Regions from separate parts of the Rhizobium sp. N731 genome, predicted to be linked through region 1. Evidence: predicted binding sites of a transcription regulator. Region 1 holds the regulator's gene; the other holds the start of a gene.
What was found. Region 1 encodes LexA, which represses DNA repair genes until DNA is damaged. Its sites were predicted from a motif close to TGTTCNNNNTGTGTTCNG; they were not measured.

Region 1 (5,457 bases):
TCTTGTTGCCGATCAGATCGGTCAGTGCCTTCCAGCCATCCCAGTCGTCTTCGGCCATGCCGTCTTCGATCGAGATGATCGGGTATTTGCCGGCAAGCTCGGCCAGATATTCGGCCATGGCGCCTGATTCGAGCGTGCGGCCTTCACCTTCGAGAACATACTTGCCGTCCTTGAAGAATTCCGTCGAGGCGCAGTCGAGGCCGAGGCACATGTCGTCGCCCGGCTTGTAGCCGGCTTTCTCGATCGACTTCATGATGAAGTCGAGGGCTTCGGGCGCGCTCTTCAGGCCGGGGGCGAAGCCGCCTTCGTCGCCGACATTGGTGTTGTGGCCCTGCGCGGCAAGCTCCTTGCGGAGCGTATGGAAGACTTCCGAACCCATGCGCACGGCTTCGGCGATCGAATCGGCGCCGACCGGCAGGATCATGAATTCCTGGAAGTCGATCGGGTTGTCGGCATGGGCGCCACCGTTGATGATGTTCATCATCGGCACCGGCAGGAGGCTCGCGGAAGCGCCGCCGACGTAACGGTAAAGCGGCAGGCCGGATGCCTGGGCGGCAGCCTTGGCGACGGCGAGCGACACGCCGAGGATCGCATTGGCGCCGAGGCGCGACTTGTTCGGCGTGCCGTCGAGCTCGATCATGATGTTGTCGATCTGGATCTGGTTTTCGGCGTCGATGCCGCCGATCGCGTCGAAGATCTCGGTGTTGGCCGCCTCGACCGCCTTTTCGACGCCCTTGCCGAGATAGCGCTTGCCGCCGTCGCGCAGCTCGACCGCCTCATGCGCGCCCGTCGAGGCGCCCGAGGGAACGGCCGCGCGGCCCATGCTGCCGTCTTCGAGATAGACGTCGACTTCGACGGTGGGATTGCCACGGCTATCGAGGATCTCGCGGGCGATGATATCGGTGATTGCAGTCATGGGTTCTTCCTGCTCGGTGGGTGATCAAACGTTCGAAGCCTGTCATAATCGAAGGCGTGCAAATTACAATGCGCAATTACCAGCCTTCGAATCGGCGTTCCCAAGTGGCCTAGACCACGATCATGTCATCCTGTTGAAGGTCAGGCCTTGGCGACCGCATCAAACGCAAGCAATTTCTCAAGCAGCCGCGGCATGTCCTTGAGATAGACCATGTTCGGGCCGTCGGATGGTGCGTTGTCAGGGTCCTGGTGTGTTTCGAGGAAGACGCCGGCAATACCCGTCGCCACTGCCGCGCGTGCCAGCGTCTCGACGAACTCGCGCTGACCGCCCGAGGATTCGCCCTGCCCGCCCGGCTGAGCGACGGAGTGGGTCGCATCGAAAATGACGGGCGCGCCCATCGCCGCCATGATCGGCAGCGAGCGCATGTCGGAAACCAGCGTATTGTAGCCGAAGGAGGCGCCGCGCTCGCACAGCAGCACGTTCGGATTGCCGCTGGCATTGAGCTTCTTCAGGACGTTCTTCATATCCCAAGGGGCGAGGAACTGGCCCTTCTTGACATTGACGGCGCGGCCGGTCCTGGCTGCTGCGATCAGAAGGTCGGTCTGACGGCAGAGGAAGGCCGGGATCTGCAGGACATCGACCACCTTGGCCACCTCGGCGCATTGCTCGGCCGTATGGACGTCGGTTATGACGGGAAAACCGAATTCCTTCTTGAGGTCGGCAAAGACCTCCATGCCTTTTTCCAGGCCGATGCCGCGCTCTGCCGAGAGCGAGGTGCGGTTCGCCTTGTCGAAGGAGCTCTTGTAGACAAGGCCTATGCCGAGCTTGCCGCAAAGCTCCTTCAGCGTGCCGGCGACCATAAAGGCGTGATCGCGGCTCTCCATCTGACATGGGCCGGCAATCAGCGACAGGCGGGCGATATTGGAAAAGGTGACCTGGCCTTCGCCTTCGCCGATCCTGACTTCGGAATTCGTGTCGGTGCTCATCGTTTTTCCTCGAAGGCGAAGAGCGCACCCTGCCCGGGCGTGGGCTTCACCAGAATGCGGTTGTTCTTGCGCGTGTAGGTCACCCCGTTAGCAGCCAAATGCGCTTCTGTCACGGCAAGATCGGCGACAGTGAAGAGGATTGCCCGGCCGCGCAGGCCACGATCGGCGGAGGAGACGACAAGCTCGAAATAGGCCTCCAGCCCTTCCGGCGTCATCAGGCTGATCTTCGCATTCGATGCCGCGATATTCACGCCGAAACCGGTTTTCTCCGCCGCCGCCTGCCCTATCGCAAGTCCGACGAAAGCGGCGAATGCCGCCGGGTCCGGCGCACAAAGCGCGATCTCGGCAATACCGATCACGCCATTGGCATGCGTCTCCAGCGCGGCGCGATCTGTCGGGAACGAATTGATGCGCTGGCAGGTAAAGAGAAAGAAATCGGGGGCGCGCAAATCAGCTGCAAAGGCCAGCTTGAAGCTGCCGACGCTCTCCGAACCATCCGGCATCCGCATCGGCCGGCTGAATTGCAACATCTCACCGGCGCTCGCGCCGTTGCCGACCAAGCGCTTATGATCGACGCCGGCATCCTCGCTGAGGAAGGCCAGCGCAGAAAGTCCCTCCTCGCCGCAGCGGAAACGGAAGGCGCGATTGCGGGCAATGAAGACATTGCCCTGGCGGGCCGCTGCCTCGCTCTCCTCGACACTCGCAACGCCAAGCGGCTCCAGATAGGTCTTGTCGGCGAAAAAGACGCAGGCATTCTCCGTTCCGAAGGGATGGCGCGCATCAGCGGCGACGGTGAAACCGAGCTTGCCGAGCCTTTCACGCGCCAGATCGATATTGACCACGGGCAGCACGACATGATCCAGCGGGTGCGACTTGGCGGAATGCGCGTTCATGAATATCCCTCCTGAAACCGGCAAGAGATGTGCGACAGCACCTCGCTCAATGCAAGACATGTGCACCAATCCGGCGAATGAAAATAAAAATCTCGACGAGTTGACGCGAAGTTTTACGGAAATTTAGCTACTTGCGGAACACATATGGAACATATAGTGTCCGTTCTGGATTTGTTTCAATCACGGGGTCTGACGTCGATGCTCACGCGCAAACAACAGGAGCTTCTCCTTTTCATTCATGAGCGCATGAAGGAATCCGGCGTCCCTCCCTCTTTCGACGAAATGAAGGATGCCCTGGATCTCGCCTCGAAATCCGGAATCCACCGGCTGATCACGGCGCTCGAGGAGCGCGGCTTCATTCGCCGCCTACCGAATCGCGCCCGGGCGCTTGAAGTGATCAAACTTCCGGAGGCCTATAACCCCAGCCTTCAACAGCGGCGCGGTTTTTCGCCGAGCGTCATCGAGGGCAGCCTCGGCAAGCCCCAGCCGGTCGCCGCCCCCGCTGCGCCAAAGCCGGTCGCCGACAATGGCAACTCCATCTCCGTGCCGGTCATGGGACGTATCGCCGCCGGCGTTCCGATCTCGGCGATCCAGAACAACACCCACGACATCGTCGTTCCCGCGGATATGCTCGGCTCCGGTGAGCACTACGCGCTGGAGGTCAAGGGCGATTCGATGATCGATGCCGGCATCTTCGACGGCGATACCGTGATCATCCGCAACGGCAGCACCGCAAGTCCCGGCGATATCGTCGTTGCCCTCGTCGACGACGAGGAAGCAACGCTGAAGCGTTTCCGCCGCAAGGGTGCCTCGATCGCGCTCGAGGCCGCCAACCCGGCCTACGAGACCCGCATCTTCGGACCCGACCGCGTCAAGGTGCAGGGCAAGCTCGTCGGCCTCATCCGTCGCTATCACTGACGCCGGATGGGCCGGAATCGGTAAAACGATCGTTGCGCCAATCATAGGCGCGGTGGCGCATCCATGGTCGCGACAAAGCATCGAAGGCGGTGGTGACCTCCAGGTCGGCACCGGCGAAGCGCAATTCGACGGAACCGGTCCTGCGCAGCGTCTCGCCGGTGAAAAGCGTGCCGCCTGAGCGGCAGCTGTCGAAGCGCAGACGGACCGAGGTCACGACGATATCGGCCGTATCGCAGGCCGGGCCGAGATAGGCGGCATTGTCGATGACGGTCACGATATGGCCATTGCCGAGTCTTGATGTGCACCAGGCTTTCTTGACGCAGGAAAAGCGGTTTGCTTCACCGCCTGCTGCGGCTGCCCGCATCGCTGCGCTCGCTTCGTTCTGCTGATCGCGGGAAAGCCTGACACGGCGGTCTTCTCCTTCCGGCGGGATAGCCGGACCATCCAGCATCTTCGGCGGATCATGTGTCGGCAGGACCAGCGCTCGCTGCCACTGGTCGAAGATGAAATCCGGCGGGTTTTCACGGTTGGAAGCTATTGCCTCAGCCGCGACAACCGCAACCAGACTGCCATCCTCCGAAATCACCAGATCCGGCGGCCGGGGAGCCGGCAGAAGCAGCACGATGAGCGTCGAGATGGCGATGATCGATGTGCCGACATGGCGCAGTCGGGTGCGCAGCAGCGTCAGCAGCAGAAAGCCTGCCACCGCCACTGCGAAATACCAGGCGGGCAAGTGGCCGACGCCGATATCACCGCCCCAGCCGGACACCGTCTTGGCGACCGCAATCACCAGATCGAGGCCGAATCCGACCACCTTCCAGAGCGGAGCGTCCACACCGAAAGGCATGAGCAACATCGCCAGCAACCCGGCCGGCATGACGATGAAGGAGATGATCGGCATCGTCGCAAGGTTTGCCGGCAGGCCGTAAGCCGTCAGGCGATGAAAATGCTCGATCGAAAACAGTGCGGTGGAAAAGCCGCCGATCAGCGAGGTCAGGAAGACGCCGCCGAAGAAACCGGCGACGGCAACCACCGGCCTGATGATCGGCAGTTTCAGAAAAGCGTTTTCGCGGACACGCCTGTCCTTCCAGAGCTGATAGCCCGATACCAAAGCCAATGTCGCGGCAAAGGACATCTGAAAGCTCGGTCCCAATACTTCAGAAGGTGAAATGGCGATGATGATGAGCGCAGAGAGAACGATATTGCGCAGGCTGATCGACGGCCGATCGAAGAAGATGGCAATCAGCATAATGGCCATCATGATAAAAGCGCGCTCGGCCGAAACGCCGAAACCGGAGATCAGGTAATAGGCGGTGACGGCGATGAGCGCGCCGGCGGCGGCGAATTTCTTTGTCGGATAGGCTTGGGCGACACCGGGAAAGAGGCTGAGCAGCATCCGGAAGCCGACGAAGAAGATGCCGGCCGACAGCGCCATGTTGAGGCCCGAGATCGCGACGACATGGGCAAGGCCGGACTGGCGCAGCGCCTCCGTCGTCGTCTTCGAGATGGCGCGCCGTTCATCCGTCACCAGGGCAGCGGCAAAAGCGCCGGTGTCACCGGGCAGGATCGATCTTATGCGGTCGCCGATGCTGCTGCGCAGGCGGTAGAGCCATTCGAGCAGCGCGTCCGTCGACCTGTCCGCCTGCGGGCCTGCCTCCAAGTCGAGTTTCTCCGGCGCACCGTAGAAGAAACCGTTGGCGCCGATGCCGTCGAAATAGGCACCGAAGGAGAAGTCGTTGAGCGC
Region 2 (5,457 bases), 920 kb from region 1:
GCAGATCTGCTCGCGCGCGACTCCCTACTCGCCGCAAAATATGACCGGGATCGGCGACTGTTCCTGATCGGGCTGTCGATCGTCGCCCTGCTGAACGATATTCTCGGGCTCAGCAGTATGCGGATGTTCGGATAAGGGCTCCTACGCAGTATCACCGCAAAATCACACGCGCTCGACGAACCCATCCAGCACCCGCTTCTGTCCGGCGCGATCGAAATCGATCGTCAGCTTGTTGCCTTCAATGCCGGTGATGTTGCCGTTGCCGAACTTCATGTGGAATACGCGGTCGCCGAGGGTGAAGCGCGACGGCTCCGAGGACGTGGACTTCGCCACCAGTTCGCCGTCGATCATGCGCCCTTTCGGGCCGCTTTCGCCGTAACCGATGCGTTCGACGGCGTGGCCGGAGCGGGTGCCCCAATTGTCGCGGGTGGCATCGGTCTTGTTGGCCTGGGCGCGCTTCCAGCCGGGGGTCGAATAGGAATTGGCGAAGGGTTCGGCCTTGTCGAAGCGGGACTGGCCGTAGCCGCCGCGGCCGTAACCGCCGTAGCTCTGCTCCATCTCGGCGACCTCGACATGGCTCTCCGGCAGTTCGTCCAGGAAACGCGAGGGCAGGGTCGATTGCCAGAGACCGTGAATGCGGCGGTTGGAGACGAACCAGATGTGGCAGCGGCGTTTGGCGCGGGTGATGCCGACATAGGCGAGGCGGCGTTCCTCCTCCAGGCCGGCGCGGCCGCTTTCATCGAGCGAGCGCTGATGCGGGAACAGGCCTTCCTCCCAGCCGGGGAGGAAGACGGTGTCGAATTCCAGGCCCTTGGCAGAATGCAGCGTCATGATCGAGACGGCGTCGAGGTTCTCGTTGGTCTCGGCATCCATCACAAGGGAGACGTGTTCGAGAAAGCCGCGCATCGACTCGAAGCTTTCCATCGAGCGGATCAGTTCCTTGAGGTTTTCGAGACGGCCCGGGGCTTCCGCGCTCTTGTCGTTCTTCCACATGTCGGTATAGCCGGACTCTTCGAGGATCTGCTCGGCAAGTTCGGTATGCGGTGTGTTTTCAAGCAGTTCCTGCCATCGGCGGAAAGATTGAATCACGTCGAAGAGGGCTTTGCGCGCCTTCGGCTTCAGCTCGTCCGTCTCGATGATGTCGGCGGCGGCCGCCAACATCGGAACGTCGCGGGCGCGGGCATAATCATGTAGCGCGCGCACCGTCGTATCGCCGAGGCCGCGCTTCGGCGTGTTGATGATACGTTCGAAGGCGAGGTCGTCGGCCGGTTGTGCGACGAGCCGAAAATAGGCCATGGCATCGCGGATTTCGAGGCGCTCATAGAAGCGCGGGCCACCGATGACGCGGTAGTTAAGGCCAAGGGTGACGAAGCGATCTTCGAATTCGCGCATCTGGAAGGAGGCGCGCACGAGGATCGCCATGTCGTTCAGCAGATGCTTGCTGCGCTGGAGTTGCTCGATCTCCTCGCCGATGGCGCGGGCTTCCTCCTCGGAGTCCCAGGACGCGTGAACCTGCACCTTGACGTCGTCGGGATCGGCGCGGTCGGTGAATAGCGTCTTGCCCAGGCGGCCTTCATTGTGGGCGATCAGGTGGGCGGCCGCGCCGAGGATATGTTCGGTCGAACGGTAGTTGCGCTCCAGCTTGATGACTTTGGCGCCGGGGAAATCCTTCTCGAAGCGTAGGATATTGTCGACCTCCGCGCCGCGCCAGCCATAGATCGACTGGTCGTCGTCACCGACGCAGCAGACATTCTGCGGCTCGCCCTTGGCGCGCTGGGCCAGCAGCCTCAGCCACATATATTGGGCGGTGTTGGTATCCTGATATTCGTCGACGAGGATATAACGGAAGCGGCCGTGATATTCCTTCAGGAGATCCGGGTTCTTGCGGAAGATCGTGATCGGATGCATCAGCAGGTCGCCGAAATCGCAGGCGTTCAGCGTCGTCAGGCGCGCCTGATAGGCGAAATAGAGTTCGCGGCCGCGGCCATTGGCAAAGGCGCGGGCATCACCCTCGGGGATATCGGCGGGGCCGAGGCCCTTGTTCTTCCAGGTGTCGATCATGCCGGCGAATTGCTTGGCCGGCCAGCGCTTGTCGTCGAGGCCTTCGGCCTGGATCAGCTGCTTGATCAGGCGCACGACGTCGTCGGTGTCGAGAATGGTGAAACCGGAGCTCAGGCCGACGAGCTCGCCATGGCGGCGCAGGAGCTTGACGCCGATCGAGTGGAAGGTGCCGAGCCAGGGCATGCCTTCGACGGCGCCGCCGACGAGCAGGGCGATGCGCTCCTTCATCTCGCGCGCGGCCTTGTTGGTAAAGGTGACGGCGAGGATCTGCGACGGGAAGGCGCGGCCGGTATTGAGGATATGGGCGATGCGGGTCGTCAGCACCCGCGTCTTTCCGGTGCCGGCGCCGGCGAGCACGAGGACGGGGCCTTCCAGCGTTTCGACGGCTTCGGTCTGTTCCGGGTTCAATCCGGCGAGATAATCCGGCCGCTTGCCGCCGTCACGGGCCGCCATGGCGCGTGCGGCGATGCCGCCGCCGGCGGCTGGCCTTTCGGCAGTTGCGACAGATGGCTGCGGCTTGCGCGCCACTTCGCCCGGCTCTTCGTCGAAGAAGGGAATATCGTCGAAACTATTGCTCATGGCGCGTAATGTAGTGATTCGGGAAGGAAAGACCAGAAAAGATGTTCTGCTTTCATTCTGGAATCACCGCTATTGCAGCGGTGTGGGCGGCGAGGCCGCCGCGGGTGGGCGGCGAAAAAATTCCGATTGCAGCCTGTCGGAACGGGCGGCGACCAGACGTCCTCGAAGCATCGGACAGAAGTCCGGGATACTCGCCAACTCAGGAGGCTGTCCATGCCCAAGGTCATTTCAAATCTCTGGTTCGCGGAGCAGGCACGCGAAGCCGTCGAATTCTACGTGTCGATCATTCCGGATTCCAGGATCGGCCGCACCACCGTACTTCCGGCGGAAACGCCGAGCGGTCCTCCCGGCAGCGTCGAGCTGATCGAGTTCACGCTTGGCGACCAGGCCTTCCTGGCGATGAAGGCCGGTCCGCTCGACAGCTTCAATCATTCCTTTTCGATCGCGATCCTGCTGGAGAGCCAGGCGGAGATCGATCGGATATGGGATGCCTTCCTCGCCAATGGCGGCACGCCGGAGGCCTGCGGCTGGCTGAAGGACCGCTGGGGGCTTTCCTGGCAGATCGTCCCGCGCGCTCTCTCCGAGATGATCGCCGACGAAGATCGCGAGCGGGCAAGGCGCGTCACCGAAGTCATGCTCGGCATGGTCAAGATCGATGTGGCTGCGCTGGAGAAGGCATTCAACGGCTAAAAGTGCCAGCGTATGATAGGAACATACCGGGCGCGTGGCGACGTTCGCCCGGTCCCATGCTGCGGGAGCGCGCTGGGTGCCCTGCTGTCAGAGCCGGCTTGCTCTCACCGGCGGGCCGATTGCCGAATTTCCACGGCTCGAATCACGGGCGCCATTGCACACCTTTTTGACATTCATGTCACGTCGCTAAATGTGCTGATATGCCAATGACCCTTTTCTCAACTACAATGGGAAACAGTTTCGCGGAGTAAAAAAATTACCGGTGAATGCACAATTTTGTGCATTGCTACAAACGGCCGGTCAGCGTCGAATATACCTACGAAACTATTGATTCTTAGGAACGCCGTGGCCATCTCGATGGTTATACGGCTTAGAGCCTGCGGCATAACCTTAATGGAGGTCCCATGCTGAGTGAATCCGTATTCGATGCGTTCACACGCAGTTATGAAGCGCGCCGCGAAAGCGACATGTCGGTTTCGGAATATCTCGATCTCTGCAAAACCGAACCGATCGCCTATGCGAACGCGACCGAGCGCCTGCTGGCTGCAATAGGCGAGCCGCAGATGGTAGACACTGCCAAGGACGCCCGCCTCGGCAGAATCTTCATGAACAGGACTATCCGGGTTTATCCCGCCTTTGCGGGTTTTCACGGCATGGAAGAGACAATCGAACGCATCGTCTCCTTCTTTCGGCATGCGGCGCAGGGGCTCGAGGAGCGCAAGCAGATTCTTTATCTGCTCGGTCCGGTCGGCGGCGGCAAGTCGTCGCTGGCGGAGCGGCTGAAGCAGTTGATGGAGGTTCATCCGATCTACGTGCTGAAGGCCGGTGACGAGATCAGCCCCGTGTTCGAAAGCCCGCTCAACCTCTTCGACCCGGAGACGATGGGTTCGCTCCTGCAGGAGCAGTATGGGATCCCGCTGCGGCGTCTGAACGGATTGATGAGCCCGTGGTGTCTGAAGCGGCTCGACGATTTCGGAGGCGACATTTCCCGGTTCCGCGTCGTCAGGATACAACCCTCGCGACTGCGCCAGATCGCAATTGCCAAGACCGAACCTGGAGATGAGAACAACCAGGACATCTCCTCGTTGGTTGGCAAGGTGGATATCCGCAAGCTGGAAACCTATTCTCAGAACGATCCGGACGCCTACAGCTATTCGGGCGGACTGAACCGCGCCAATCAGGGCGTGCTCGAATTCGTCGAGATGTTCAAGGCGCCGATCAAGATGCTGCATCCGCTGCTGACGGCAACGCAGGAGGGCAACTATATCGGCTCCGAGAATATCGGCGCTATACCTTTCTCCGGCATCGTCCTTGCGCATTCGAACGAGGCGGAGTGGCAGACCTTCAAGGCCAACAAGAACAATGAGGCTTTCATCGACCGTATCTGCGTGATCAAAGTTCCTTATTGCCTGAGGGTGACAGAGGAACAGAAGATCTACGAAAAGCTGATCGAGGGATCGGAACTGGTGGACGCGCCATGCGCCCCGGCAACGCTCGAAATGCTGGCGCGTTTCTCCGTCCTTTCGCGCCTGCGCAAGCACGAGAATTCGACCTTCTTCTCGAAGATGCGCACCTATGACGGGGAGAGCCTGAAAGAAAGCGACCCGCGCGCCCGCAGTGTCCAGGAATACCGGGATGCTGCCGGCATCGACGAAGGCATGGACGGAATATCGACCCGCTTCGCCTTCAAAGTGCTCGCCTCCACCTTCAATCACGACACTACGGATATCGGCGCCGATCCCGTCCATCTGATGTATGTGCTGGAACAGGCGATCCGTCGCGAGCAGTTTTCCGACGATGTCGAGAAGCGTTATCTGGAATTCATCAAGGCCGATCTTGCGCCACGCTACGCAGAGTTCATTGGCAACGAGATTCAGAAGGCCTATCTTGAATCCTATTCGGACTACGGACAGAATCTGTTCGACCGCTATGTAGATTATGCCGACGCCTGGATCGAAGATGTGGACTTCAAGGATCCCGATACCGGTCAGCTTCTCGACCGCGAGCTCCTCAATCAGGAGCTGACGAAGATCGAAAAGCCGGCGGGAATCGCCAATCCGAAGGATTTCCGCAACGAAATCGTCAAGTTCTCGCTGAGATCGCGGGCGGCCAATGGCGGAAAAAATC

Region 2: AMK02_RS14340 (ATP-dependent helicase) is a predicted target of LexA. The motif match lies at 2,683-2,700, and genes of this name have one in related genera.

Annotation. Positions count from the first base shown of each region.
Region 1 covers NZ_CP013601.1:1,978,974-1,984,430, reverse strand. Annotated here, with positions in the region: gene eno (phosphopyruvate hydratase) at 1-916, opposite strand, end outside; gene kdsA (3-deoxy-8-phosphooctulonate synthase) at 1,057-1,902, opposite strand; gene AMK02_RS09835 (VOC family protein) at 1,899-2,795, opposite strand; gene lexA (transcriptional repressor LexA) at 2,994-3,713, shown strand; gene AMK02_RS09825 (ComEC/Rec2 family competence protein) at 3,694-5,457, opposite strand, start outside.
Region 2 covers NZ_CP013601.1:2,902,720-2,908,176, reverse strand. Annotated here, with positions in the region: gene AMK02_RS14345 (hypothetical protein) at 1-135, shown strand, start outside; gene AMK02_RS14340 (ATP-dependent helicase) at 163-2,640, opposite strand; gene AMK02_RS14335 (VOC family protein) at 2,854-3,330, shown strand; gene AMK02_RS14330 (PrkA family serine protein kinase) at 3,735-5,457, shown strand, end outside.